Linked DNA regions of Rhodopirellula bahusiensis. The protein of the gene in region 1 interacts with the protein of each later gene in a pairwise test. Links are inferred from orthologs where the notes say so. Each region holds a gene or a part of one and is shown in the gene's direction. Other genes may lie near its edges.

Region 1 (14,325 bases):
TCACCGAAAGCGTTGTCGGTAAACTGTAAATGAATTCGCGATTGACCCCATCCATCGCTATCAGCATCGGTACAAACGCAGCGATGGTAGTCAACGTTCCGTTCAACATTGATTTGCCCAACGTTTGGGCTCCGTGAACGGCAGCTTCTTTGGGCGGCATCCCGGCGATTTGATTTGTTCGAGCTTGGTCGCAGATTTGGACCGCATTGTCGACCAGCAATCCCAGCGAAATGATCATCGACGCCAGCGACATCTGCTCCAACTGGACACCGAACAAGGTCACAATCGCGAGCGACGTCAGCACCACGAATGGAATGTTCGCGGCCATCACTGCTGCGGTGCGAAACCCAACGACAAGGTAGACAACAACGACCACAATCACGATCGCCGAGATGATGTTGAACACGACTTCGCGAAGACGTTGATTCACACTGTCGGATTGATCTGAAATGATCGGAACCGCTAAATCAGGCGGCAGTGCACCGCTGTTTCGAAGTTCAACGATACGCTGTTTCGCACTGCTGCAAATATCGACAATGTTTGCTCCTGATTTCATTTGAACCGCAACGACGTTGGCTGTCGCTTCGAAATCGACATCTCCGTATCGGCAAATTCGCGTCGGCGGGTCCACATAACCGCGGCGGACGCGAAGCCCCATGTCTTCCAAGTGAATCGGGTTGACTCCGCCTCGCGACGGCACTCCGCTGACGACCAAGCGGTTGATTTCTGCGAGCGCGTTGACTTCCCCAGCGGGCTTCACGAAGAAGCGTCCATCTCCCGCGTCGATGCGGCCCCCAGGTTCAACAATGTTTTGAGCCTTCGCCAGAGCGGCGATTTGGTCGATCGTCAGTTCCAACTTGGACCAATTGCGTTCGTCGGTCTCAACATAGATCGCTTCTTCGCGGACGCCATGACGTTCCACTTTGGCAACCCCCGGCAGCAATCGCAATGCATCGCGAATGCGTTCGGAGTAGATGTCCAGTTCACGATCCGAGTAAGCGAATCGCGGGTCGATTGAATTGGTTTCTTCGTCCGGTTGTTGATGGACCGCGAACAGGATGACGCTGGTGTCCGCGAATTCATCGTTCACGAACGGAACCACCACGGGATCCGGCATCGGGACATTCTCCACCCGAGCTCGGACGCGATCCCAAGCGTCGTCGATCTTCGCCCCTGGCAACCACTCCTCCAGTTCAACAAAGATCACGGTTTGTTCGCTGCTGGACGTTGACCGAATCAGCCGAACTTCCTCGATCCCATCGATCGCTTCTTCCAATGGGTCCGTGACCAACTCTTCCATCTTTTCAGCGGACGCCCCTGGCCATCGGGCGGAAACAACACAGATTTTCAGCGTGAATTCAGGGTCTTCACGACGCGGCATCGTTAGCGCAGCAAGGATGCCCCAGCAGACAAACATCAACACGAAAGTGATCACGACCGTTGGCCGCGAAACGGCAAATGCGGGCAGACGATTCATTGGGCAACCGCCGATGCTTGAGGTGTCGGGACGACTCGAACTCGATCGCCGTCGTCGAGGTAGTGCGTGCCCCGGACAACGACGTTGGATCCATCAACCAATTCGTCGGCTTGAACCGGTTCAATGCACAGGATCAACGAATCGTCGGCCACCGTGTCTTCGGCCGTGACGCGAACCTGCACTCGCTTCGCAGTCGGCTCCGCTAGCGTGTCATCGAGCACGTGCACAAAGTTTGCTCCGTCTTCTTTGCGAACGGCCTTCATAGGCACATAGAAACCCACGTTGGAATTGTCGGGGATCAACGCGACTCGAACGGTGTCACCCGAACGCAGCATCCAGCGTGTCTGCTCCAAAACCACGCTTCCGGATTCCCAACGCGACAGGACTTCCGGACGAATTTGATTCCCATCCAGAGTCAGCAACTGGCCGGTGATGAGATCATCTTCCAAATCGATTGCGGAAGGATCAGCGAACTCGATCGCCACAAAGTTCCATGTTCCCAGAAACGGAATCACATCGCTGAGCAGATTCACCTTCAAACGCTGGACGTTCAAATCACGATTCATAGTGTCCGAAAGTTGGCTCCAAGCTCGATTGGTGACTTTCCAAACAAAGGCCTCATCGCCGATCCGGTGAATGCAACGTTGCTCGACTAGCAAGCGTCGATCGCCGGTGACAATCGGTCCGATGTTCAACGGAAAGATGTCCTTGGTCTTCAGCTTGCTCGCGGTTGATTCAGAAAGTTCGACACTGCTTTCCTGTTGATTCCGGACGTGCAATGAAACCGTGAACGTCCGAGTGTTCGCATCCGCAATCGAGTCAACCGTGTAAACCATGCCGGTGACTTGCCTTTGAACGCCGTCTCGACGGGTGACGGTCACACCGAGCGTGTCGCCGCGTTGATAGCGACGGGAATTGGCAGCCGTGACTTCGAACTCGACCATCATCGGGTCGACCATTTGCACGGTCACAATCGGATCACCTTCTTTGACATACGTTCCCGGGACCGCATGCACTTCGGCGACTTGGCCGGGGAAGGAGCTGTACAAGGTCGTGTTGCGAAGGTTCCGTTTGGCTTCTGCCAACCGCTGATTGGCTTGTTGAACTTGAGCGTCCAGTGCCAGTTGTTCAGCGTCGGCCTGTGCCAACTCAGCAGTTGCACTGTCGACTTGCAATTGTGCAGTCGACGCTCGGGTTCGTGTGGTGTCCAGTTCCGATCCTGACATGGCATTGGAACGTGACAACTTTTGAGCTCGAGCCAGTTCTCTCTCAGCCAACTGCAACTCAGCTTCGGCCGTTCGAATTCGACTGGGCAATCGACGCTCAATCGTGATCAGATTCGCGTCTCGTCGACGCTGCGCAACCGCCGCATCGGCTTCGGCTGCGTCGACCGCGATTTGAAATTGCTCATCGTTCAGCCTGGCCAGCGGCACGCCGACTCGACCGTTGCCGATACCCGTCACCATTTCGTTGGGCTCGATCACCTGGACCACACGGCCGGCTTGTTCGAACGCAATTCGTTCGGCTTTCCAAGGTGCAACCGACGCGGTGGTGTGGTGCTGGTACGATGGGCTGCTTTGACGCAGAGTCATCGTGGTCACCGGCTTAGGCGGCTTTTCGACTTGTTCGTTCGAGGTTGTCGGTTCGCTGGAACACCCCGAAGCGATGAGCGTCAGCACTGCGAAGCCGACGGCGAATGGACCGCGAAGCGGATGGAATCGATCAAACACGGCAGCTCGTTATATAAGACGGACTCAGAAGGGTGACGTGTCACCAGCAGCGGTTGAGGCTGCTCGGAACCGGAAAAAGCGGCACAATCCGGTCGCCGTTGCGGTGAAACGTCTCTGGCGTTCGCACAATGCATCTGCAATAAGTACACCCGGCGGTGTACTCTACATCGCAGTCCCCAAAAGTAAACCGGCAGGAGCAAGTTTTGCCCAACCGTTCCAAAGAGACCTCTGAGCCCAGCCCACTGAAGCTGACTGATCGCAAACGCGCCGCGATTGTCCAGGCTGCAGCGACGGAGTTTCAAACCCGAGGTTACTTTTCGACCAGCATGAATGTGATCGCAGCGACCGCGAAAGTGAGCAAACGAACGCTCTACAACCACTTTGACAGCAAGGAAGCTCTGTTCGACGCCATCATCGAAGAGCTGACTCAGAAAGCCGAGCTGCTGCCCGTTTGTTCATTCGACCCGACTCGTGACTTACGAGAACAACTGATCGAGCTCGCTCTCGTTGAGGTGCAATTCATGACATCGCAATCGGTGGTCGCCTTGGCTCGGGCCGGGATATCTCGAGTCCTCGCCGAGCCTGAAGTCGGGAAGAAAATCGATCATCGTCGCTTTCACCGACGCGTCGAGCATTGGCTTGACGACGCGCACGCCGCGGGATGCTTGAATCACACGAACACAGAATTTGCGGCCAAGCAATTCGTTGGAATGTTGATGACGTTTGCTTTTTGGCCAACCATCGTCAACGGCGAATCCCCGCCTAGCAAGAAGAAGCGGGACTGCATCGTCGAATCCACCGTCGAAATATTCCTCGCCAGCTACCAAGTATCTGACTGACCACAAGCGACCGTCAGACTCCAGTGTTCGATGTCATTCGCGGCGGGGCGTAGGGATTGTCGTTCGCTTGAACGACTGACAGATGCGCTTCGTTCGATAGGCCAGGCACTGAGATTGGTTCGTATTCACTGCCTCGTGCGATCTCGCAGATTGCATCGACCATTGCATCCCTTTGGCGTCGCCGGTCAGCCGACTTCATGTTCGCGAATTGAAAATCGCGATAGACCAACGGGAATTCCTCGGGACCATCTGCGGTGCGAACATAAATCATTGCCGCGTGCAATTGCGTCCAACCACCCGCGGGCGTGAATGATTGTGGGATCGCGCCAAGGATTGAATTTGGCCCGAAGTGATAGCGATGCCGATCTCCTTCCATCCAAACTCCGTTTTCGTCGACGCGAACCCAGACAAGGTCGGAAGCTGTTTCCAACCGCAACCGATTCCATCGTTCTTGCGGAACAATCTCACAGAACCTCGCGCCATCGTCACTCGGGCGAACGACCGGATTGGAACGAACGGCGATCACTCGGCGAAGGCGACGGGCCAACAGCAGGTGAAACGGGTACTCCTCGTAGCGGCACACAATCGTCAGTTGCGTCAAAGCAACGAGCCCACCAACGATCACGGAACCAACAAACAAGAGCGTCCCGTATGCATCCACCCGGGATGAGAAAAAGACGAACCGCACCGTCACGATAAAGCACATGCTGGCGATGAAGGCGAGCGTGCCGTGGAAAACGGTGATGCCCAGCAGCGTCACGATTTGGCGGAACCAATTCAGCACTCGCCCGGGGCGTTCCGCCGGAAGATCGGAGCCAAACTCTTGGATCGCTGCAAAATGATCTGAGACCGTCTCGTTCGGCCCTGGCTCGTCGGGGAATGGCTCGTCCGGCGCGATGGCGGGCGTCTGGATAGTCATGATCCCTGCCTGCGAATGGTGGCTTTCGTTCTGGGTAACTTGCGACACCTTCTCGATTGCAATCCTAGGTGTGCCGAAGTTGTTCGGACATCTCAGCCTAACGCGGACCCGCGATCTTTGCACGCAGTTTCAATATGGAAACCCGGCAAAACGGCTGTGGGGCGTGGTTTTGCCAGTCATCTCCGCCGCGAACCTCGGGTGGGCCACTGATGTCGACAACACCGCGTGAAGCCGCGATTGTCAATTTAGGTAAACCTTGCCGCCAACCCCGTCCGACTTCTGGCGCGGTTGGTGCGATTGTGTGCATCGAATCGGTGTCAACGGCCGAAACGAAAGGTGAAAGAAAAGCTCGTATCACGTGCCGAGGCGTTTGTTCTCGGCACCCAATTCATATTGGATGGAAGGGTTCGGAATGAATCGTTGGCTCTTACTCGGATCGATGGCCGGAATGCTGATGATCAGCACCGGATGCCTTCACCACAACACTCGCGGCGGATGCTCGACTGGCAACTGCGGTGCCGCATCGAGCGATTGCGGATGTGGTGACTCGTCTTGCGGAAACGGCGCATGCAGCAGCGGCTCGTGCGGTCGCGTTGGAAATGGCGGACTGTTGGGTAAAACCCGCGGTCGCCTGATGGGTTGCAAAACCGGTTGCCGGACTGGCTGCGAAGCCGGTCCACTCGGTTGGCAACAAGGTGGCTTGGACTACAGCTCGCACTTGAATCCGGGCCTGTTGGGTCACGGAGCGGCGGCTCAAATGCAAGGCCAGCCATTCACTGCAGGTGCGCCGTCTGCCCAAGTCGCGTACCCTTACTATACCCACCGCGGTCCTCGCGACTTCTTGCTGGACAACCCGCCCAGCATCGGTCCCTGATCGAACTGGTTGTTTTGGAAAACGAGATCGAGCTAGCTCAGGCCATCGTGCCTGAGTCCCTCGAACTGGTTCCGACGGTGAAGAATGTTCCGCAGTCGCCCGAGGGAGTTTAGGCGTGGCATCCGATTTTCGGCTGAAAGAGCAGTTACCTGAGCTGACCGAGCAAATCGTCAGCACATACACCTCCGATGATTCAATCAATCATTTGGGGCACTGCCCATTGCCTAGCTACACCGCTGTCGTTGACATCCTGTTGGATCTCAAGGACATCCTGTATCCCGGGTACAAGCGTCATACGAACTTGCACGCTGGCAACATTCGTTACCACGTTGGCGGTTTGATCGACTCCTTGCATGATCAACTGACGACCCAGATCGCTCGCGCCTTGCGGCACGAGCACCGGGTGCTGCAGAATCACAAGGATTGCGAGACGGACATCGATTTCGAAGCCAAAGGCCAAGCCATGGCGATCGAGATGCTGAAACGCATCGTCAAGCTTCGAGAGATGCTCGCAACCGATGTGCAAGCCGCTCATGACGGCGACCCAGCTTGTCAAACGACCGATGAAGTCGTCTTTTGCTACCCTGGATTCGAAGCGATCACGGTCTACCGGATCGCTCATGAATTGGTTCAGTTGGACGTTCCCTTCATCCCTCGAATGATGACGGAATGGGCGCACAAAGAAACGGGCATCGACATTCACCCGGGTGCCACGATCGGAGAATACTTCTTCATCGATCACGGAACCGGTGTGGTGATTGGCGAAACTTGTCACATTGGCAAACACGTCAAGCTCTACCAGGGCGTCACGCTGGGAGCACTCAGCTTCCCCACCGACGCGGATGGTCAACTGATCCGTGGTCAGAAACGACACCCAACCATTGAAGACGACGTGGTGGTCTACGCCAACGCAACGATTCTCGGTGGACGCACGGTGATCGGTCGTGAATCGGTGATCGGGTCCAGCGTTTGGATCACTCGCACGGTCTCGCCGGGCACAACGGTGGTGCTTGAAAAGCCGCAGCTGAAAGTGCGTGGCTCGGACGAGCCTGCTGATGAGCTGCGTCCCGAAGTGAACTACCAAATCTGATCACTGGGTATATCCAGACGATTCGGTATAGTGTGGCGATGTTGAAAAAAGAACGTGCCACCATTGTCCTCGAGCGTCTCAACACGCTCTATCCTGACCCGCCGATCCCGCTGGACCACACCGACGAGTTCACGTTGTTGGTCGCTGTTTTGTTGAGTGCGCAGTGCACCGACAAAAAGGTCAATGAGATCACGCCGGAGTTGTTTTCGGTTGCCGGAACGCCATCGAAGATGCGTGAGCTTGGCGAAGATGGAATCCTCGAAATCATCCGGCCGCTGGGACTTTCAAAGCAGAAAGCCAAGGCCCTGGCCAAGTTGTCCGGGATGCTGATCGATTTGCACGAAGGCCGAGTACCCAGCACGTTTGAAGAGCTGGAAGCATTGCCGGGCGTCGGGCACAAAACTGCCAGCGTGGTGATGTCGCAAGCGTTTGGCTTTCCCGCTTTTCCTGTCGACACGCACATCCATCGATTGGCCCAACGATGGGGATTGTCCAGCGGCAAAAGCGTTGTGCAAACCGAGCGAGACTTGAAACAGTTGTTCCCCGAAGAAACGTGGAACAAATTGCATCTGCAAATCATCTTCTACGGTCGAGAATTCTGCACCGCACGAGCCTGTGACGGACGGGTTTGTGATCTGTGTCGGGAACTGTACCCGAACCGCCGCAAGCCAGTGACCTGGAACAAACCCTGATCCGTCCCACATTCCATTCATCGCCGATACGTGACGGCATTCAGCAGACGTCGACGTAGGCCAGGTTCCACCTGGCGAGGTGACCGGACGGAGCCTCGCGAACTCGCGGATGAATGCTAAATCGCCTCGCTTTGTTCCAAAGCATCGGCTGGGTTGCCAGGTGAGACCTGGCCTACGTGAATGCATGTGGCTGGATTCGCCGGAATTCAGATGTTCCAGTTGCGTCGCATCCGAATTCTTGGCGAATCCGGCTACGGCCAGATGATTCCCAGGTCAAACCAGCGTTCACCTCGGCGACCAAACACCGAGGTGAACACTGATTCGATTCCGAACGCTCTACTCGCCTTCGCTTTGTGCGTCAGCGATCGCGCCGCCTTCCGCTTCGATGGCTTCCCAGTCGATGCCTTCGGGAGCTGTCAACTTTTCCGCGTCACCGCCGCCCGGTGCACAAGCGGTCAAACCCAATAGGCCCAAGGCGATACACAGTGCGGCGATTGCTTGCTTCATATTCATCATTCGAGTCCTTCAATCGTTTCTTTGGAGGAAATGGAACCGAGAGCTCCCCACAATCCGTAGGGGCTTTTCTGTCCCAGGTTGCCGTAGTTCTTTGAAATGCTTTGGGCTTGTTGGTTGCCCGCTTCGATGGAGTCGGTGACGAACTTCACCGCCCCGTCCGCCAACAAGATATGCACGCCACCTTGATGGTGACTTGCCGAGCTGAACACACCCGACTGCCAACCCGTTCCCCATCCCATCGGACAGGTTGGTGAGTTCGGAGGAAGCACGGTGTTCATTCCCGTGATCATCAAGTGATAGTTCCACCAGCGACCGCCACGTGATGTTCCTCCGCTGTCCCATAACGGGACGCTGCTCTCGATGAACTGAGGACGATTGGGATCGATCACCGCGGTGCAGATCGTCAGATCGGATCCCATCGAGTCATCAGCGGGGAAGTGCGAGAGGTTGACAACGGAACCACCAACACTGCGGTCGCCCAGATTCGTCATGATCTCGGCCATCGCGATGGTGTTGGATAGACCGTCGAGTACATCTCGAAATCTGCGTGGATCATCTCGTTTGAAAAGACCACGAAAGACGCCTTGATCGGCGTACTGGTTCGAAGGCGGGTAACCGATTCGCAAGATCGCATCGCCATGCGAGAACGCATAGTTCGTCATGCCGGTTCCCAATGGCGACATGCCGGGATCCGAAGGGCATCGGAACGCCGGTGTTTGCATTTGGTAAGGATCGTATTCGTTCAAGTCGAGCCACGGACGAGGACCGAATGGTGGCCACGCACCCGAAGCAAGGGCATCCGACGCTGATTCACCAGCCTCGGGCATCAATGGGTTGGACATCATCTCCCACAAACCTTGCTGCTCCAGAAACGGCAACAGACCAATGTTGGCACTGAGCTGCTTCAAAGCGGGCATCGAAGGACCGGTGCCATTGGGTGGCAATCGGTTGAATGCCGCGTGATAGTTGTGCAGTGACAAGCCAATCTGTTTGAAATTGTTGCTGCACGACATCCGCCGAGCAGCTTCACGAGCTGCCTGGACCGCCGGCAGCAACAGCCCGACTAAAACCCCAATGATTGCAATGACGACCAACAGCTCAACGAGCGTAAACGCATGACGCTTCATGTCTGTTCTCACAATACGCCTCCTTTGAATGAACGAACAACGACTGTGCCGCCTAAAACTCGGCACCAATAACACGATGGAACTCGTGTCTCGCTCAGATAGAGGGGGGCAAGCTTCCTTTTGGACAGAATTTTCTCTTAAAAGCTGAAATAGGTCCTTTTAGTTGTCCAAAAACGGCTGAGTTGGACTCTGTGTTTGCGTGGATCGGGCGTTCAGCGTCGACGATTCAATCAATCGATTTCCATCCAGCGACACCAGAGAAACGATGAAAAACAACCGAATTGGACGACGTGGCTTTCTGCGAGTGGTCGGAGGAGCGGGCGTGCTATCAGCGACGGCGCCGGGTTACGTACTGGGAAGTGAACAACTGTTCTCAAAGGCAGGCTCCGCTGCCGACGGTGTTCTGGTTGAGTCCAGTCAATTTGATGAACTGGGCGGATGGAAAATCGACACACAACATTACCAACAAATGGGCGGCTGCTATCTGTTGGCCCACGGAATGGGAAAGCCTGTCGCCAATGCGACCACCCAAGTTGCACTCCCTTCCGCGGGAACTTGGCACGTTTGGGTGCGGACTCGCGATTGGTGCCAGGGCGAATGGAAATCACCTGGACGTTTCCAAGTGTCGGTCAACGACGAAACGCTCTCGCCCGAGTTTGGGACGGAAGACACGAGCTGGCATTGGCAAAAAGGCGGTGCGGTTCAGATCGATGATCCTACCAAGGTCAAGATCGAGCTCGCTGACCTCACTGGTTTTGATGGCCGATGCGACGCGGTCTACTTTTCGAAGTCATCCGCGCCATCGCTGCCCAACGAAGCCGCGGAAGTGGTTCAGTGGAAAGATCAAGTCACCGGCCGCGCCGCACGAAAGGTCGATGAATTCGAATTCGACCTGGTCATCGTCGGCGGTGGAATCTCCGGTTGCGGCGCGGCCCTCGCGGCACGATCTCAGGGACTGAAGGTCGCTTTGATCCAAGACCGGCCGATCTTCGGTGGCAATGCGTCGGAAGAGGTCCGAGTTCACACGCTTGGCATCCATGGCCGTGCGGCGGGGATCCTGAAAAAGATTGACACCGAGCACTACCCCAACGGCAGCGCTCTGGCGATCAAGGACCAGAAAAAACGAGAGGCCACCATGGCCGCATCGGGTGTCAAACTGTTTGCCGGGCACGTCGCGTGTGGACTATCAAAGAACGATGGCCGCATTGAAAGCGTGGAAGCCAGGGACGTGGGCTCCGGTCTTTTGCGTCGCTTCTACGCTCCGGTCTTTGTCGATGCGACCGGTGATGGCTGGTTGGGATACTGGGCCGGGGCAGAGTACCGTGTCGGACGCGAATCGCACACGGAGTTCGGTGAAGCTTGGGACAAGCACGGCGATCTTTGGAGTCCCGAAATTCCCGACAAACGTGTGATGGGAACGTCGGTGCTTTGGAACGCCGAGAAAACAAACCAACGCAGCAACTTCCCGGATGTGCCTTGGGCCATGCCGGTGGCAAAGGATCACGAAGCGACCGCGGGGGAATGGTACTGGGAATACTCCAACAACGATTTGGACCAAATCGACGATGCGGAAACGATCCGTGACCACATGTTGCGTGCAATCTACGGATCGTTTGCAAATGCCAAACGCCATCCCAAGAATGCACCCTGGACATTGAAATGGGTTTCGTTTGTCGGTGGCAAACGCGAATCACGGCGTCTGATGGGCGATCACATCTATACGATGAAAGATGCCGCTGAACGACGCGAATTTGAGGATGCGGTGGTGGTGGAAACTCGCGAGATTGACTCACACTACCAACAAGTCTTGCAAGGCAACCTGGTCGATTTCTTGTCCAAGGCGTTGTTCTACAAAACCGGTGGTGAATACTTCGTTCCATTCCGAAGTCTGTATTCGAAGGACATCGACAATCTGATGATGGCCGGACGGTGTTTCAGTTGTTCCCACATTGGATTGGCTGGACCTCGCGTCATGAACACTTGCGGGCAAATGGGAGTTGCAACCGGGTACGCCGCTTCGTTGTGCAAGGCCTACCAAACAACGCCACGGGAAGTTGGGCGGAAGCATGTCCGAGAACTCCGCGGTCTGATCGGTTTTGAGGATCGCTCGTCCTGATGAGACACTGGGTCAATCTTGCCTTGCTGTTTTCGTTCAGCACCCTGATGGTCACCGGGGTGCTGGCGTTCACGCTGCCATTTTCGCAAACCAACACGCGATTGCATGTGGTTTCCGGGGTCGTGTGTGTCGTCTTGGTGACAAAGCATGTGTTGAGCCGACTCACCTACTTTCGATCCATTGCATCGAGGCAGTCAAAAGCGATGGGGCTGATGCGCAAGGCTAGCGTGCTTGGGTTTTGGGCGGTGGTTCTGGTTGCCTCGGTTGCCGCGGTCCCGCCTACCAATTGGTTGATGGACCAAAGCTATGAGACTCGGCAACGAACCCAGATTGTGCGAACCTCGTCATTGGTGGGCTTTGGACAAACGAGCCCACATCAACGAATCGTCGTGCGGAAACCAAAGCAGGAAGACGACGCGACGCTTTCGATTCATCTGGGCTATTCGACGTCGCTCGACCAACTGCCGGTGACGGCCGCCTGGGTTGAATCCACCACGGGCACCATGATTGAAACTCTGTACCTGGACGAAGGAATCGCCTACGGCGAAGTCGTTCCACGCACACAAAGTTCTGGCGTGGACTCGGTTCTTCGCCGAAGCGATGTGCTTCCGATTTGGCGGCACGCATACACGATTGTCTCTGGGGTTGATCCCGACGGCGACATCGACGGACTATCAGGTGCCACACAAAACCACCGTTTCGAACTGGATCCATATCTTCAACCGGGGAAAGGCAATCGCTTTGTCGTTTGCGTGGAATTCAATTTGCCCGGAGACACCAGCGACGACTGGCAAGAACGCGAATGGGGCCAGCCTTCGTTGCTCTATACGGCTCTCATTGATGTCGATAGCGAGAGTCCCCATGCAATCTTAGAATTGACGGGACACGGGGGAGGATCCGAGAGCGACGGCAACATTCGCTACGACTTGGAGAACATCTCGACCGCTAGAAACATCGCGGATCTGTTCTTGGCGAAGATCGACCTTCCCCAACCATCCGCATCCTCGGCAGACCGATGATCTCCCATGCGAAACAGCGCGGTGACTGAATCCAATCAAAGACTGATGAGCGACAACGACCAGGCCACCACTGAGTTCGTTCAGTTGCTTACTGAGTCCCAACGATCGCTGTTTTATTACATCCATTCGCTCATTCCCAATCGAACGGATGCGGATGAAGTATTGCAGGAGACCAACCTCGTGCTTTGGCGAGAATACGAACGATTCGAAATGGGAACGAATTTCAAAGCTTGGGCCTGCACGGTGGCACTCAATCAAGTGCGAGCCTTCACATCGAAGCGACGTGCCAAACGTCCCCACTTCGATACGGACACCATGATGCTAATTTCCGAACGGCAAGAACGACGATCGGCCTACTTGCAACATCGATTGGACGCTTTGGAAAACTGTGTTCAGAAACTTCCCGAGCGAAAACGGGAATTTGTGGAGCAACGTTATCGACAGGGGGTCCCGGTGGAAAATATCGCAGACGAGATGGGCTCCAGCGTGGATGCCGTCTACAAAATGTTGCATCGTATTCGTGAGACACTTCACGCATGTGTTGACCGCACCCTCTCGCACGAAGGAGTTGGCTCCAATGACCCAGCGTGAACGATTTAACGAATTGCGAGACGCGTTTTTGGATGGTGTCGCATCGCCAGCTGAAACGGAGGAATTGCAACGATTGCTGCACTCCTCGGATGAATGGCTCGACGACTACATCGAACATGCCAACCAAGATGCAGCGTTGATCTGGAATGGCATCCCAAACCGCCCTTCGCCCACAGTCCACCCAACAACATCAGCGGCGGGTACGTCTCGTTTCGTCCGCTACATGCCGTTGATTGCGGCAAGCCTTTTGTTTGTTGCGGCAGTGGGATGGGAATGGATGACATTGAAACCGCGATCCGTCGCAACAATTCTCTCATCAACAGATTGCCATTGGGGCACTGGGACTTTGCCGACCACCGTTGGACAAGAATTGACATCGGGACGCTTGCGTTTGATCTCAGGAATCGCGGAATTGCAATTCCCTCACGCGACAGTTTCGATGGAAGGGCCGGTTGATATCGAACTCATCTCCGCCGAACGCTGCCGGCTTCATTCAGGCAGCATCGTCGGATCGGTCAGTGATGGTGGCGAGGGCTTCGTGGTCGAAACACCTCGGGCTGAGATTACCGATCGAGGCACCAAGTTTGGCGTGTTTGTCGATAACGTCGGTGACGCTCGGCTTGACGTCCTGGAAGGCAAGGTCGATGTCAAACATACCAAAACGGGACGACAGCTAACACTCGAAGGAGCCAGCCGAGCGTTTGCCTCCGTTCATGCCTTGGAAACGTTTGCCCCGAAAAAGGAAGGGGAAGACCAACAGAATGCCATGACTCCGACCACCTTAGACAAAGTGCTTCACATCAGCTCCGCCTACGGTGATGGTGACGAGGGCGATGTCACTTCAGGCGAACGGCGAGAAGGCGACTCCTTTCCCACACCCGATCATGTGCTGCTGGTCAAGCGTGCGGACAGCGAACCTCATTGGAATCGAAAGGCGTTCATTCGTTTTGACCTCCAAGGATTGGAAATCTCGGAATTGTCAGGGGTTGAGCTTCGGCTTGAAGGCGTTCACACAAGAATGGGTTACACGTCCTTGTTGCCGGACTCCACCTTCCACATCTACGGCGTGAAGCCCGAGCACAACACCGATTGGAATTCTCAGACTCTTGATCGAAGCAACTTCCCCGGCAGGAAATTGAAGACTCACAAGCTTGATCCAGATAAAGTGCAGCTACTCGGTGAGTTCGTGATTCCACAGTCGAAACCGCAAGGACAATTTGTGATCGCCGACCCTCGGTTGCAACAATTCTTGCAGGACAATTTGGGCTCCACACCGACGCTGGTGATCACCCGGCTGACATCCGTGAATCAAACGCAAAGCTACGTCCACGGATT
Region 2 (16,015 bases), on another replicon or contig:
AATGGGACGCGCCGCTTGAGCACGCCCCCTTTGCGGGCATCGATCCCATTCTGCTTCCCCAAGAATTGATCTGCGAGATACACGAAACCCGTTTGAAAGCTCGGGGGGACGATCTCGGAGTCCTCTTTTCCGCCGCCGAATCCTATATCCAAACCGACCTGCAACGCACTCGTCCCCTGGTGCAGCAGTTGATTCAGATCGCACCGCGTGACCAGCGCACGATCCGTCTCGCATGGAATCTGAGCACACTGTCCTTCATCGCCGCGATCCAAAATGGGAACACGGATGAAGCTGAACAGCACCTCGAGTTGCTCAGCTCAAACGTGCCTTCCGATCAGCCGGACGGTTTGCTGGAACTGTACCGTGCCATCTGCCAGTTGGCGCAAGACCCCGACACCGATGTGGAAACTTGTCTCGTTAAAAACGATGAGTTGAAGGTGCCTCGCTTTGCATCGTTGCTTCTGTTGGAGGCGATCTCCGCCAGGTGTGGGTTGCCTGCCAAAACCCGCAAAAGACTTCGCGACGCGCGCAAGCCGCTTTCGAAATCACCATCGTTGCAAGCAGTTTCGTCCGCCTGTGACAGGGTGGGTCGTATGTTGGTGAACGAAAAGCTTGACTTCCCTGGCCGTGCAGGCATGAAGAAGGAGCTGATCACCGTAACCAAACGAGCGTTGACCCAATCGAAAATCGATGCCTACGACATCGAAACGGCGAACACCATCGGCGTCTTTGTCGTTCTCGCCCAAGATGACGTTCTGTGCCGACGATTTTTGCAAGCCACCCGTCACCACATCGATTGGCACATCGTCAGCTTGGTCCGAGCGTTAGGAGTCGATTTGGAGCTCGCTTCGTCCATCCTTTCCGATGTGGTGTACGCGGATCCCGATGCCTCCAACAGCCTGCCCGCTGAACTGCGTCCAATTGCCCTGCGACTCTATGAAGCCAGCGAGGAGCATTACAACGAAGGCATGTACTCGGATGACGACGACATGGACTTCGAATTTCTAGACGTTGACGACATCCCGGATGACGTTATGAATTCGATCCCGCCCGAGATGCTGTTGGCGTATATGCAGGACCCGGAGGCGATGGAAGCGCAGATGAAACAGATGATGCCGGGCAAACTTGCTGACGCTTTGCTCGAGGTGCTCGCGCGGCGTGTGCGAGGTTGATTCCACTCCAACGCTTCCTACCGTCTTCTCGACCTCTCTCGCTTAAAAATCAATTCACTGTTTGACAGACAAGAACATCGTCATGAGCCCCTCGAATCAAGATCCCTTCGAAGTCCTTGGCCTGGACGCGAAGGCAACGACCGCTGAGATTCGCGCCCGGTACTTGGAACTGGTGCGTCAACATCCACCCGAACGTGACGCCGATCGGTTTGCTGAAATTCACGATGCGTACACAGCCGTTGGAGATCCAATTCGAGTTTGGTCCAGCCGACTGTTCGCCCCTGAACTCCCCCATTTCAGTGACGTAATTGACCAGTTTCAATTTCAACCTCAACGCTTGCCCACCGATGCGTTGCTTCGTTGTGCTCAACGACTCCATCAATCCAGCCGTGGACCAGCGAAGTGAACATTCCCGAAGAAGACGACTGGCCCCAAACGCGAGCGGCAATCAAAGACAGGTTGCTCGAATGGATTGACACCGCAGGCGAAACCGACCACGGGCGACAACAACTGGCCAGGATGCTGGCGGAACTGGACCATCAAGAGAATTCCGATGAGCCTGCCCCGCCACACGCTGCCCTTCCGAATGCACCCGCCGCAGCCTCGCTTCATGGCCTGGGGCAAATCACTCGCGACCTGACCGCACTGCGGCATGAACTGAAGCTCAACACGAAACAAAACCGGTCACTTTCCGATACGCTCGCCAGTGACGCGGAACGAATCGTTGCTGCCAGCGACGCGTTGCTGGAACAACTCCGCGAAAACTCGACTCGGACAACAGCCGGCCAATCGCCCACGGGGCAACAAGTGTCACCCGCAGATGCGTCGATGTCGGAAACGACTCGTTCAGCGATCACCGCCATCGTAGAAGTCGACGAAGCGCTCTCGCGGCTCACACAAGCTTTCGAAGCCGCGGTGCGAGATTGCCCGGAGCCGCCCACCACGGCGGCCACCGGATGGTTTGGTCGTCGCAAACTCGAACAGCACGAACAACTCTGGCAAACCGCTTGGCAATCCAGAAATCAATCCCTCAACGGGCTGGCGGAAGGCCTGAGATTGACCACGCAACGAATGAGTCAACAATTGGCATCACTGAATATCCAACGTGTGGGAGCCGCCGGGGACGCCTTTGATCCGCAAACGATGCAGGTGTTGGAAGTCCAACCCTCTTCGGAACATCCCGTTGGCACTGTTCTGCGGGTTCTGCGAACCGGGTATCAACAAGCAACATGGTTGATTCGTCCCGCACAAGTCGTCACGGCCCAGGCCGTCACCACAAATTCTTGAACCGAACTCTTCCAATCGATGCGTTCCACGCGTCACCCTTCAACGACTGACCATCCATTCAAGGAAACAGAATGCAACCGACGATCGGGATCGATTTAGGGACGACCAACAGCGTGGTCGCTGTCGTTGAAAACGGCACTCCCCGAGTGATCAAGAACCCGGAAACGGGTGAGGCTGTCCTTCCCAGTGTCGTTGGGCTGGATCCGTCCGGCAATATGTTGGTTGGTCAACCTGCACTCAATCAAGCCGCCTTGTTCCCTGAATCGACGATTCGCAGCGTCAAGCGAAAGATGGGTGAGCATGTCCAACTCACTCTCGGTGAAAAACAACTTTCGCCGCCTGAAGTTTCCGCCGTGATCCTGGGACGCCTTCGTCAGTGGGCGGAACAAGACCTCGGATGCGAAGTCAACCGCGCCGTGATCACCGTGCCCGCCTACTTCGATGATGGCCAACGGGAAGCCACCCGCCACGCCGGCGAACTGGCGGGTTTGGAAGTGTTGAGGATTGTGAACGAACCGACCGCTGCCGCCTTGGTTTACGATTCGCAAAGTCACGATCCGCACAAGGTGCTCGTTTATGACTTGGGCGGTGGCACGTTTGATGTTTCGATCGTTGCCATCGAATCCGGCGTCGTCGAAGTCCTGGCCACGTTTGGCGACACGCACCTCGGCGGGGACGACTTTGACGCTCTCCTGTGCAACCAATTGGTGAACGCAACGGGGGATTTGCAGGAATCCGTACTTGCTGATGTCGGTGCGATGGCACGTTTGTCCTTGTCAGCCGAAGCGGCCAAGCGACGCCTGAGCTTCGACACATTCACCGAGGTCGCGGAAGAGTTCTTGCTGCCCGGGAATCCCTCCAGCCACCTGGAAACGACGCTGGAACGGAATGACTACGAACAGTCCATCGAGCCACTTTTGGATCGAACGATCTCGTGTGTCGATTCCGCTCTCAAAGATGCTGGTTTGCATGCCGGACAACTCGACAAAGTGATCCTCGTTGGCGGCAGCACCCGGACACCTCTGGTCGAACAACTATTGACTCAGAAACTGGGGCACCGACCATCGGCAGAAATTGATCCCGATCTTTGCGTGGCTTTGGGCGCGGCCGTGCAGGGTGCTCTGTTGTCGGGACAAGACGTCGACCGAGTCTTGATCGAAATCACGCCTCACACGCTTGGGGTTCGCTGTGCCGAGACTCGCGATCCGCTGGGGCCCGCGAATGCTTTCGCGCCCATCATTCCCCGCGGTAGCGCTCTTCCCTGTAAACGATCGCAAACCTTCTACACCATGGTCCCAGGTCAGACAGAGGTTTCGACGGAGGTCTTCCAAGGAGAAGCCGCGGTCGTGACCGAAAACATCTTTGTTGGGGAAGTCGAACTGGCCGACCTGGATCCCGACTCGCCCGCTGACAGTCCCATCTCGGTGACATTCACGATGAATCTGAACGGGATGCTGGAGGTCCGCGCTGTCGACCGACGAACGGGCAAAGAGGCTTCCGCTGAGATCAAGCGTTTGAACGAATCATCGAAACAGGCGGGATCACAAACCGAGTTCGGTTCGGTTTCGGCGGACGAGATCTCAGAGATGCTCGGACGCGTCCCTGCAGGCCAACCGTCTCAAATAGACGAGGCCCAGTCGTCTCAAACCGACGAGGCACTGGAAGCTGAATCCAAACCCAGCAACACTCTGACGCGGCGACTCGATGAATTGATGCCATCGATCCACGCGACCCGCCAGAACGCTGACGAACAAGATGCAGAGGAGATCGATGACTTGGTGGATCAGTTGAAAGTCGCCGCTATCAGCAACAATTCCGAAGCGTTTGCCGAAAAAGTCGAAGCGCTCGAAGACCTCCTTTTCTATCTCAACGATGCCTGATCTCAGCGACACCGCCGCCGGCGAACTCCCAACAAGCCCAACCCCGTTGTCATTGACCTGCCCCGTTTGCCGTGCCAAACAGGTTGTCTCGGACCAATGTCGACGCTGCCGAGCCGACTTGTCGTCCATCAACACACTGCGGCGCAGCGAGGCGGTCGCGTCCCTGGCTGCGCTAGCGAATTTGGTGGCAGGCAATCCATCGGACGCCAAGCAATCATTGCGAACCGTCGAGATGCTGGCTCCGCAAAACGCGAAAGCCCTGCAACACCTGCTCGCGACGCAGTCGGCTGATTGAAATCCAATGCGTGCGAGCGATTCAAATGAAGTCAGCCTCACGCGTTTGCGGCCGATGCATCCATCTCATTTCGACGAGGATGCAAACCTTCCCAGAGGTGATTCCACGACTCGCATGCGTTTCATCGCCACGCCTTCCTCGAGCAGTCGTTGCTCTTGCAGCGAAGGGTTCACTGGCGGCAATCGCCCATCGTTGTAGACCACACGCCACCAGGGCAACGCATCGAACGATGCACCGAGCAATTGCCCCACCGCTCGGTGCCGACGTGGGTAGCCGGCTCGCGCGGCGACGTCACCATAGCTGACCACTTCGCCCGGACGCAGGTTCTCGATCGTGCGAACAAACGCGGCTCGCATCGGATCGGATTCCGATTCTCTGGCGGTCCAATCGGAAGATTTTTGGGGCTTCGAAGTCATGGGCTCAGAATTCCACTCGGTTTTCGTTTCGCGGCCGCGAACCTGATTTCAGTTGCATGCGTCTTGACTACCGACGATCATGTCGTCAACGGGTTGCGATTCCGCGTCGCAACGAAACTTCCGCACGTTCGCTTGTCTGTTCTGGTTGGCACCTGGGCAAGTGGCGTCGAACCAAATTTTCAAAGGAGGTGATCAAGTGGATTATTGCTGTACTAGCCAACGGGGTGGAAACCCTTGACGAAAGTCGGCGGGCTGACGCCAGGGTCAGCCACCCCACTCGCGATCACTTTCTAGAACGCGAGCATCGCCCGTTTGCTGAGATGGTTACCTTGGTCTCAGCAGACGGGTTTTTTCATGCGTACTCGGCAATGAATGCCCGCTGCAATTGAGTGGCGTGCAATCTGATGGATCAGTTCACGCTGAACGGAGGCGGAAAGTCTTTCCGTGAACGCGACGATTCAGCCAGATCAACGTTGCCTTCTTCCACACTGACCGATTGCAAATCCAAGCCACCTTTTTGGATCAGACGAATCAAAGCCTCGGCTCGTTCGTCGACGTCCGACATCGCCAGCAATCTGATCTTGTCTTCCGGATCAAACGGCAACGTGTAAGCGATGATGTCGGTGATCGGACCGACTCCCATCTGCCCCGCCATTAGATCGTGCAAGGACTTCTGAGATCCTTCGCTGACAGGAATGATCTTCCCGAACGCCTCAAGCAGGCGTTTCTTCAGATCCGCTCGCTTCTTCGTTCCCGCAGGCAAGTAAAAGTCGTCAATCAAATCGACGCGAGCGGTTCGGAACGATCGCCCGGTTTCCAGTTCGTGCCGCACCGTTGCGCGGCGAGTCCCAACGATCAGAATGTTGTGACGATCGCCTTCTAGTTCCGCGTGCGAGATGATCTTGCCAACACAGACGGTTGGCGAGATGGGCGGCAACATGTTCAGCGGCACCTTCAGCTTCGTCACTTCATCGATGGCGACGTTTCCCTGCTGATTGGTCAGCGTCGCCATCGTGATCAGATGATCGGTCGACAATGCTTCTTGCAACATGTCGACGTAGCGAGGTTCGAACACGTGCAAGGGTTGCATCGCGTGAGGGAACAAGACCATTCCCGGAAGCGGAAACAACCGGACCAGTCCGTCGAAATCATCCGGCAGACTGGTCACTCCTGTGATCGAATCGAAACTCATGAATCAGTCGTTGCTGGAGAAGGCAATCAGGATTCGCAGCACGTAGTAGAACAGCAACGCGACGGAAGCGAACAACGCCAAAGAAGCGGCGACGTGCTGACGCGTGTCGTAGTGATGCAAGACGTTGGAGGTGTCATACAAGATATAGCCACATGCCAAGGCCACCATCGCCGCGCTGAAGAACAATCCCAGCGAGAATCCAAACAACACGCCGCAAACGACGATCCCCATCGCGATCAAACCGCCCACGAACAGATACGTGCCCCACGATGCCAAATCGACTCGCGTGAACATCACAAATCCGGTCAATCCCGCAAACGTAAGCGTCGTGATGATCCCGGCCAAGATTGGAATCTGCGGTTGCCCCATCACCCGAATGGCGAGGTACATCATCGGCAGCATGATCACCGCTTCGGCAACGACATACAGCCCCAGCCCCGCATACTGCAGGCCGCGAGATTGTCCACTGCTGGCCCACGATCGAGCCATCCAGCTCACGGCCATGAAGGCACCGAGAACCAGAAGCCACCCGTAGCCACCCATCATCCGCTGGACCAAAGCGTCCATCGTCGCCGCGGGCACCATCGTGAACAGCACGACTTCCAGGGCCAGGAACGCGAAGACGGCTCCGGACAGGTGCGTGTAGGTTCGGCGAATGAACGCTAGACGGTCCGTTTCGTCAGCGTAGATCGCTGCGTTGCCATAAGTGACACCGTCAACTCCGGAGGAGTAAGGATTCATGTTGCTCATGAGGTCGCTCGTTTCAGTTGAAAAGCGGATTCATAGTTGGAGGCAAAAACGCCTGTCAGACAATTTGTGCGGTTCAAACCGGTTCTACGGAGCAAATCGGTTGTTGCTCGCGATGAACATTCGGCTTTCCAGAAATATACCCCAATGCGAGTTCACGGGGATCAACCGCAAGCCGGATGTGGTTAAATTGCCAGAAGCGGCCCACTCAACAAACCGCTTATTCCAACGCAACCCTCGCACCTCCCCCCGATCGCCGTCACAGCGTTCCCGGGGAACCACTTCGTTCGAGTTGATCGCCTGATTCTCGGCCCATTCCGCACCTCGACACGTTCCGTGAAGGAAACACAGATCATGATCCTTTCCGGTCAAGACATCCAACAGCGGCAGGGCAACGACATTTTGATTGATCCGTTTGATCCGTCGCGGTTGTCACCTAACAGCTACAACCTCACGCTTCACAACGAGTTGTTGGTCTACGAAGAAGTCGTCTTGGACGCCGCGTCGCCGAACCGATATCGACGCCTGACCATTCCCGAGGAAGGCCTGACCCTGCAACCCGGCACACTTTATTTAGGCAGAACCGCGGAACACACCGAAACGCATGGCCTGGTCCCAATCATTCAAGGTCGTTCGTCGCTTGGACGATTGGGGCTGTTTCTGAATCCAGGTGGAAGCCTAGGCCACGCCGGATACCGCGGGACCTGGACATTGGAACTGCATTGCGTCCAACCCGTCCGGATCTACCCTCACATTCAAATCTGCCAGATCACGTACTGGGAAGTCAGCGGAGACAGCCCGGAAGAAGCCAGCGAAAAATATCAAAACAGCAACGACATTCAGCCGTCGCTGATGCATCGGGAACTAGGGTTCGACGATCGCGACACGCAGCTCGAATTAGGTTTTGATGAAACCATTCGAAGCCAACCGTGAAGTTTGGCGGCAAAGCTGAATCGCAAGACGCGACCAAATGTCGCTGCCGCGATTGATTTGCGTTGATTGGGCCAGCTTTTAGGCAATCCCGGTCAGAAGAAGCTGCTCAACCGGCCATCGCAATCCACCGTGCAGAGGGGTGCGTTCAGTGACAATGGCCGCGAAAAAAAACTTTCGGACGGGCCAACGGGGGTCAACTCGACCAACTGTCCAGTGAAGGAGGAACAGGCAATTCCGGTTCGCTTCCTAACCTTGCTGAAAACAGGCAAGAACCGCTAAACTACGTGGTCTGACTCAAAAACTCGACCTATCTGATCCAAACGTCCGCGAGCCCGGAGTTCTCTACTCTCTATGTCCGAATCAAAATCCGTCGCTCAAGCCGAAATTTCACAAAACCTCGGCGAATTGCAGCACTCGCCGGATGTCGATGTCGACGCCGCCGAAACCCAAGAGTGGATTTCATCCCTCGAATATGTCCTTCAAAGCAAAGGCCCCGAACGGGTCAAGTTCCTGATCGACCAACTGCGTGACCGAGCCGCCGAAGAAGGCGTGCCCCTTTCCTCGGACACCTCCACCCCGTACGTCAACACGATCCCACCTCACGAGCAGCCCGCTTACCCCGGCAATCGTGAACTCGAACGCCGAATCAAGTCGATCATTCGCTGGAATGCGATGGCGATGGTCGTCCGAGCCAACAAGCGGCCCGGCGGCGTCGGCGGACACATCAGCACGTTTGCCAGCTCCGCGACTCTCTACGAAGTCGCCTTCAACCACTTCTTCCAAGGCCGCGGTGAAGACGGTTACTCCGGTGACTCGATCTACTTCCAAGGTCACGCCTCCCCCGGCATGTACTCACGTGCCTACCTCGAAGGCCGCTTGTCCGACGAGAACCTCGACAACTTCCGTCGTGAGCTCGCACCCGGTGGCGGACTTTCCAGCTACCCACACCCTTGGTTGATGCCCGGTTTTTGGGAATACCCGACCGTCTCGATGGGCCTCGGGCCAATCATGGCGATCTACCAAGCCCGCTTCAACGAATACCTGAACGATCGCGGCATCAAAGACACCAAGGGCCAAAAGGTTTGGGCGTTCCTCGGTGACGGCGAATGCGACGAACCGGAAACACTCGGTGCGATCGGTTTGGCTTCGCGTGAGAAGCTCGACAATCTGATCTTCGTCATCAACTGCAACCTGCAACGACTCGACGGTCCCGTCCGCGGCAACAGCAAGATCATTCAAGAACTGGAATCGATTTTCCACGGTGCCGGATGGAACGTTATCAAAGTCGTCTGGGGCGGCGAATGGGACGAACTGCTTGCTCGTGACACGACCGGCTTGCTAGCCAAACGCATGAACGAAGTCGTCGACGGTCAGTACCAGAAGTACACCTCGATGCCCGGCAGCTACATTCGCGAACACTTCTTCGGCAAGTACCCCGAGTTGCTCGAGTTGGTCAAACACCTGTCGGACGAGAAGCTCGAGAAGATCCGTCGCGGCGGACACGACCCTGAAAAGGTCTACGCGGCGTATCACCGAGCCACCACGCTGAACAACGGCAAACCGACCGTGATCCTGGCGAAAACGGTCAAGGGTTACGGACTTGGCGAAGCCGGTGAAGGCCGCAACGTGGCCCACAACCAAAAGAAGATGAACGAAGCCGAGTTGCTGGAATTCCGGACTCGCTTTGGCATTCCAATCAGCGACGAAACCGTAGGCGACGCTCCTTTTTACAAGCCACCCGCCAACAGCAACGAGATCAAGTATCTGCAGACTCGCCGCGATACGCTTGGCGGTCCCGTTCCAAGTCGTCCGACGGAACACCCGAAGTTGGAAATCCCAGCTCTGGATGTGTTCCAGAAGTTTGTTGCCAAACGGACGGACAACAAGGAAGTCAGCACCACGTTCGCCGCCGTGCAAATGTTGGTCGCAATGTGCCGCGACAAGTCGATCGGCAAATTCGTCGTTCCCATCGTGCCGGATGAGTCGCGAACGTTCGGCATGGAAGGCATGTTCAAACAGTTCGGTATCTACGCCCACGCGGGTCAGCTCTACGAGCCAATGGATTCCGACCAGGTCGCTTTCTACAAGGAAGCACAAGACGGTCAAATATTGGAAGAAGGCATCACCGAATGCGGTTCGATGTCCAGCTTCAACGCTGCTGGCACCGCCTACAGCTGCCACGGTGTGAACATGATTCCGTTCTACATCTACTACAGCATGTTCGGTTTCCAACGGATCGGCGATTCGATTTGGGCCGCCGCTGACATGCGAGCCAAGGGCTTCCTCGTCGGTGGTACTGCCGGCCGAACAACGCTCAACGGCGAAGGTCTGCAGCACCAGGACGGACACAGCCTGCTCAACGCAATCGCGTTCCCAACCGTGCGTGCTTACGACCCCGCATTTGCTTACGAAGTCACCGTGATTGTTCACGAAGGCTTGAAACGGATGTATGAACAGGGCGAAGAATGCCTGTACTACATCACCGCAGAGAACGATCCATACAACCAACCTGAAATGCCCGAAGGTTGCGAAGATGGCATCGTGAAGGGGATGTACAAGTTCAAGAGCCGCGATGTCGATGGTGCCAAAGCACGCGTGCAACTGTTCGGCAGCGGTGCGATCCTGAACTGTGCGTTGAAGGCCCAAGAAATCTTGGCCGAGAAGTACAACATTGCCAGCGATGTTTGGTCCGTGACCAGCTACACGTTGCTGCGTCGTGACGCTCATGCGGTTGAACGTTGGAACCGTCTGCACCCGACCGAAACGCCTCGCAAGAGCTACCTCGAGGAAGTACTCGAAGGAGTCGAAGGTCCGTTCATCTCGGCCAGCGATTACGTGCGTGCTCTCGGCGAACAGCTCACCCCTTGGATCCCAGGCGACTACTACGTTCTGGGCACCGACGGCATGGGCCGCAGCGAAACCCGCGAAGCCCTGCGTCGACACTTCGAAGTCGATGCCGAGTCGATCACGATCGCTACCCTCGGACGTTTGGCAAAGGCCGGAACGTTCGAAGCCACAGATGTGGCCCAAGCAATCAAAGACTTGGACTACGATGCCGACAAAATCGATCCGTACTTCGCCTGATCTTGCCGGACAAACGCGAGCGTCGTTTGCTTCGAGCGGCATTGAATTCAATCGTTCCCGGTTGCCGGGAACATCGCCGCCAGCGAACGACCGAGCGTCTCAAACTTCTCAAATCACACTCCTGACATATCTTTCCCATGACTGAAGTCAAACTTCCCGAACTCGGCGATGGCATCGAATCTGGCGATGTCCTTGAAATTTTTGTTGCCGTCGGTGACGTGATCACCGAAGGCCAGGACATCGTGGAAATGGAAACGGACAAAGCGACCGTTCCCGTGGCCAGCGATGTGGGTGGCAAAGTCACCAAGATCTCGGTCGGCGAAGGTGACACCGTTCCAATTGGCGGTGTGTTGATCGAAGTCGAAGCTGCCGCAGGAGCTGAATCGGCTCCCGCCCCGGCCGCTCCCGCTGAGCCCGAAAAGAAGCCTGAGCCAACACCGGAACCGGCTGCCGCTGCACCGACCCCGGAACCACCAGCTCCGAAGCCAGCCGCGCCAGCTGCACCACCGGTCGCTCAACCTGCCGCAACACCAGCTGCTCAGACTCCGGCCGTCGCGGACGAACCCGATGCACCTGCTGATGCGGGCGGATCGATTCCCGCGGGTCCAGCCATTCGTCGTTTCGCTCGCGAAACGGGTGTGAACTTGGCCAGCGTCACCGGAACCGGTGCTGGCGGTCGCATCACCCGTGATGACGTGTTGGCCGTTGTTCGTTCGGCCAGTCAAAAAGCAGCCGCTCCGGCCGCCAAAGCAGCTCCCGCTGCCGGCAAAGCCGCACCTCGAACCAACGTCACCTCCGGCGATTTGCCTGGAACCCCCGACTCAGACGACTACGGTCCGATTCGTGTCGAGCGAATGAGCAAGATCCGAAAAACGATCTCGGCTCAAATGCATTTGTCTTGGTCCACCGTTCCACGCGTGACCAACTTCGACGATGCGGACATCACGGACCTCGAACGACTTCGCCAGAGCAGCAAAGAGGATTACGCCGCTCAAGGCTTGAAACTGACCACCATGCCGTTCCTAGTCAAAGCCGTCGCGACCGCGCTTCGTCATCACCCATCGCTCAACGCGGTGATCGATTCCGAAAACCAACAAGTGATCTACAAGGATTACGTCAACGTCGGTATCGCAGTGGACACGGACAACGGCCTGGTCGTTCCCGTGATGCACAACGCTGATCAAATGGGCATCCCCGACACGGCTCGCAACATCGCCGAAATGGCAGGTAAAGTTCGTGGCGGCAAGTTCGGCGTCAACGACCTGCGTGGAGGTTCGTTCACGATCAGCAACCTCGGTGCAATCGGTGGCCAATACAGCACGCCAATCGTTAACGTTCCCGAAGTCGCGATTCTGTTGGTCGGCCGTTCACGAAAGTTGCCCGTTGTCATGCCCGACGATTCGATCCAACCTCGCCTGATGATGCCGCTCAGCCTCTCGTACGACCACCGCTTGGTCGACGGCGGAACCGCGGCTCGCTTCCTCAACGATGTGATCGGATACCTGCAAGCCCCAAGTCGCTTGCTGTTGGCTCTCTAATCCTCCAAAGAACAACGGTCGGCTTCTCGGTCAACCGTTCATGGTTTGGTGAAACCCGCCAAACCAACATGAAATGCGAACAGGCCGAGTCAACCCGACTCGGCCTGTCTTTCTGCGCGGCCCCAAACCAAATGCAACAACCGCGGTCATAAACCCTTCGACGACAGAATCGTTTGCGGCATGTCGCGGTCAAAACGCTTCGTCGAAGGTAGCTGGGCTTATAAACTGATGAGCGTCATCGCTTTCTGAATGGTTCAGAGAGCATCGTTGGCGGATTTTGGAACTCGAAGACAATCACTTCACGATCGGTCTGTCAGTTGATCGATGTTGCTCCCTTTCTTCGTCGAGATCAACCATGACCTATCCCCGCACATTTTCCCACATCGGTCTTTCGGTGACTGACTTGGATGCAGCCGTTAAGTTTTATACCGAGACACTGGGTTGGTACGTCATCATGCCACCGACCGAAATCGTTGCGGATGAGTCTGCGATTGGGGTGATGTGCAACGACGTCTTCGGCGAAGGATGGGAACGGTTCCGAATCGCTCACCTGTCCACCGGTGACAAGATCGGCGTTGAGATCTTCGAGTTCAAGAATGCCGAGAAGCCCAAAGACAATTTCGAATATTGGAAGACGGGCGTCTTTCACTTCTGCGTCCAAGACCCGGATGTGGAGGGACTCGCCAAACGCATCGTTGCCAATGGTGGCAAGCAAAGGATGCCTGTCCGTGAATATTTCCCGGGCGAGAAACCCTACCGGATGGTCTACTGTGAAGACCCCTTCGGCAACATCATCGAAATCTACTCGCACAGCTACGAACTGACCTACTCGGCTGGCGCGTACCAAGGCGATGCAAACTAACTCTGTGGCGTTTGTCGAACTCGATTCAGTGGAATGGTGTTCCACAGATCGCAAGCCATGCATCAAGCTTCACAGTCGCTATCACGCTCCGTGGATCATCAAAGAAAACTATTTTGTTGATGGGTCGCAAGTCTTGGAAGCGATACGCCGTCTCCGCCCTTCAATGAAGACACTTGTCGACGGCGAACTCTCGACACAGCCGGACGAGCCAGCTATTGCGGACTCGATGACGTTGGCATCGGCCCCGGCGGAAGATTCTCTAGCAGGTAGCGGGTGATGAGCATTCGAACGTGCACCTCCGTGCCTTTTCCTTCGCGAAGTCCGTGGTCGCGGTTTGGGTACACCATGTAGTCGAAAGGCTTGCCCAGTTCGATCAACCGATCGACCAAACCTTCGATGATTTGAATGTGCGTGTTGGTTTCGCCTGATCCGGTGACAATCAACAGCTTGCCTTTCAGCCCGTCTGCAAATCCCAGTGGAGCAGAACGAGCGTATCCGTCAGCATTCACCTCCGGAGTACGCATGTAGATCTCTTGGAACCAAGCGTTGTAGAGATGCGGTTGCGGCTTGGGAACAACCGCAATCCCGAGCTGATACACATCGGGTTTGCGAAACAACGCGTTGAGCGTATTTGATCCACCACCGCTCCAACCCCAAATTCCAACGCGCGAAAGATCCACGTAGGAACGAGTGCGTGCCAGTTCTTGTATGGCGGCCGCCTGCTCCTCAGTCGACAAAGGACCGAGGCTGCCGAAGATGCTTCTTCGCCAGGCGGCACCCTTGGGCGAGGGTGTGCCACGGTTGTCGATCGACACGACAATGTATCCCAGGTCAGCGATCGTGCGATGAAAGTCAACTTGAGCGGCACCCCAACGATCGAGCACCGTCTGCAAGTAGGGTTCCCCATAGACGTAAACGAACACGGGGTAGCGTTTCGTCTCATCAAAGTCGCGAGGTTTGATCATGCTCGCGTCGACGGTCACGTCTTTTGTAATTTGTAGTTGAATGAACTCCGCCGGACGGGCAATGACCTCATCAGCCCTTGCCCGCAGTTCGCTGTTTTCCTCCAGCGTCCGAATCGAGCGGTGTTCCGGTATGGTGACCAAATCCACAACCGGCGGCGTGTTCAACGTCGAATATGTGTGAAACGCCCACTTCCGGTCAGGAGAAAACTGATACTCATGCCAACCGGGTTGGTCACCCGGAGTGATTCGTTCCAGAGTTCCTGATCCATCCAGAGGAACGCGGTGCAGATACCGTTGCGTGCCGTTTTCAGGCGACGCATAGAAGTAGTACCAACCGTTTGCTTCATCGACGACATCGCCCGGTGCCGCACGATCGATGATGTCGTATTCGCCAGGTGTCAGGAGCTGAATCATCTTTCCATCACCTGTGATCGTGAAAGCCTGACGCCATCCATCCTTTTCGCTCAAGAAGAGAAACCGCTTGCCTCCATCGAGCCATTGGATCCCCGAATTGATCCCGTGACTTCCGACAGCCCAAGCCTCATTTGTTTCTTCGAAAATGGGAAACACGGGTCCGCCAACCTTCGCCAGCAAAACCTCGCGTTTGTCACGAAAGCGACTGAGTCGTTCCACCAAGACTTCGGCCGAATTCTCCGGCCAGGAGACTTCGCCGAGGTAGCCACCGTCCTCAGGGAATTCGATTGCCAGCCAAGTGATGGAACCGGCGTCATCACCGATCACATCGACCACCCCCACTCGCAGCTTCGGGATCTTTGTCCCCACGCGAGCGAATTGATTCTGCTGCACGCTGGGATACGAGGGGTCATCGGGAACCAGCACGTTCCGCAAGCGAACCTCACTCGAGTCCGATTCGACGAACAAAACTCGCTGTCCGTCAGGACTCCAACTGATGTCCTGGTATGACACATCAGGTTGCATGGACTCTGCAGTCAGTTTTCGCTTCTCGCCGGACTGCAGGTCGAGCACATTCCAACTTCGGCCGTCTTTTTGCAAGCGCTTTGTACCATCCGGTGACAGTAGATGATTGGAAACGCCGACTTGTTCATTTCCGTCGGCGATGCGTTGCTTGCCTGAGGCGGCATCGTAGACAACTCGAATCGCCTTTCCCGTTTCCTCATCCAATTCGCGTACTAGATAGCCCGAACTGTCCAACAACCATTCCGCTCGGAAGGGCTTGGCACGCATCTCGCCTCTCTCATAGATCGCCTCGAGTCGAGGACGAGACCTCTCTAGCAAATCAGCGGTGGAAACCGACTGGGTAAAACCTTTGTTTGTACCGAGTGCAACCAAAGTCGCGGCGAGGAGGAAAAAGGCGGAAACATGGAAGCGGCGCATCATATGTGTTCTCATCGTGATGTCGTACTGGATAGCAAGACCGCGTCCTGGTCTCGCATGAACGACCTGCAACCGCCAAATCCAATCAGGTCGATTGCAGTTTGGCAAAAGGCCAGCGAAGTGAAAGGGGGGCGTCGCATTTCAAAGGGAGCGCGACGCAAACGTTCACGACCAGGCATCGTACCGTTATCACTCGCTCAGAACGCGAGGGCTCAACTGAAGCCACTCAATGCCGCCGCTGAAACGGCATGGTGATTAGGAGCAGACAAATTCGCCCCAAAGTTTATC

What was found.
Region 2: the proteins of nth (region 1) and aceE interact in binary tests that used the Escherichia coli proteins (3 or more experiments, as listed by UniProt). The link is inferred for Rhodopirellula bahusiensis from one-to-one orthologs.

The regions. Positions count from the first base shown.
Region 1 is NZ_NIZW01000040.1:31,414-45,738, forward strand. Bases 5,999-8,791 are described here. They hold nth (endonuclease III), read left to right. Parts: upstream 5,999-6,961; coding sequence 6,962-7,621; downstream 7,622-8,791. Other genes in these bases: CEE69_RS29675 (serine O-acetyltransferase), read left to right, coding at 5,999-6,929; CEE69_RS29685 (hypothetical protein), read right to left, coding at 7,958-8,137; CEE69_RS29690 (DUF1559 domain-containing protein), read right to left, coding at 8,134-8,791. Outside these bases: CEE69_RS29645 (efflux RND transporter permease subunit), read right to left, coding at 1-1,477; CEE69_RS29650 (efflux RND transporter periplasmic adaptor subunit), read right to left, coding at 1,474-3,069; CEE69_RS29655 (TetR/AcrR family transcriptional regulator), read left to right, coding at 3,480-4,046; CEE69_RS29660 (hypothetical protein), read right to left, coding at 4,060-4,965; CEE69_RS29670 (hypothetical protein), read left to right, coding at 5,378-5,839; more of CEE69_RS29675, read left to right, coding at 5,955-5,998; more of CEE69_RS29690, read right to left, coding at 8,792-9,276; CEE69_RS29695 (FAD-dependent oxidoreductase), read left to right, coding at 9,530-11,380; CEE69_RS29700 (DUF4405 domain-containing protein), read left to right, coding at 11,380-12,399; CEE69_RS29705 (sigma-70 family RNA polymerase sigma factor), read left to right, coding at 12,406-12,990; CEE69_RS29710 (FecR domain-containing protein), read left to right, coding at 12,977-14,325. UniProt on the Escherichia coli protein: DNA repair enzyme that has both DNA N-glycosylase activity and AP-lyase activity. The DNA N-glycosylase activity releases various damaged pyrimidines from DNA by cleaving the N-glycosidic bond, leaving an AP (apurinic/apyrimidinic) site.
Region 2 is NZ_NIZW01000023.1:2,430-18,444, reverse strand. The notes cover bases 7,939-11,206. They hold aceE (pyruvate dehydrogenase (acetyl-transferring), homodimeric type), read left to right. Parts: upstream 7,939-8,273; coding sequence 8,274-11,006; downstream 11,007-11,206. Other genes in these bases: CEE69_RS24225 (2-oxo acid dehydrogenase subunit E2), read left to right, coding at 11,144-11,206. In the rest of the region: CEE69_RS24280 (hypothetical protein), read left to right, coding at 1-1,172; CEE69_RS24275 (J domain-containing protein), read left to right, coding at 1,255-1,578; CEE69_RS24270 (nucleotide exchange factor GrpE), read left to right, coding at 1,575-2,459; CEE69_RS24265 (Hsp70 family protein), read left to right, coding at 2,531-4,339; CEE69_RS24260 (hypothetical protein), read left to right, coding at 4,332-4,634; CEE69_RS24255 (MGMT family protein), read right to left, coding at 4,700-5,050; CEE69_RS24250 (LON peptidase substrate-binding domain-containing protein), read right to left, coding at 5,460-6,242; CEE69_RS24245 (Bax inhibitor-1/YccA family protein), read right to left, coding at 6,246-6,992; CEE69_RS24240 (dCTP deaminase), read left to right, coding at 7,326-7,922; more of CEE69_RS24225, read left to right, coding at 11,207-12,544; CEE69_RS24220 (lactoylglutathione lyase family protein), read left to right, coding at 12,900-13,406; CEE69_RS24215 (S9 family peptidase), read right to left, coding at 13,619-15,577. UniProt on the Escherichia coli protein: Component of the pyruvate dehydrogenase (PDH) complex, that catalyzes the overall conversion of pyruvate to acetyl-CoA and CO(2).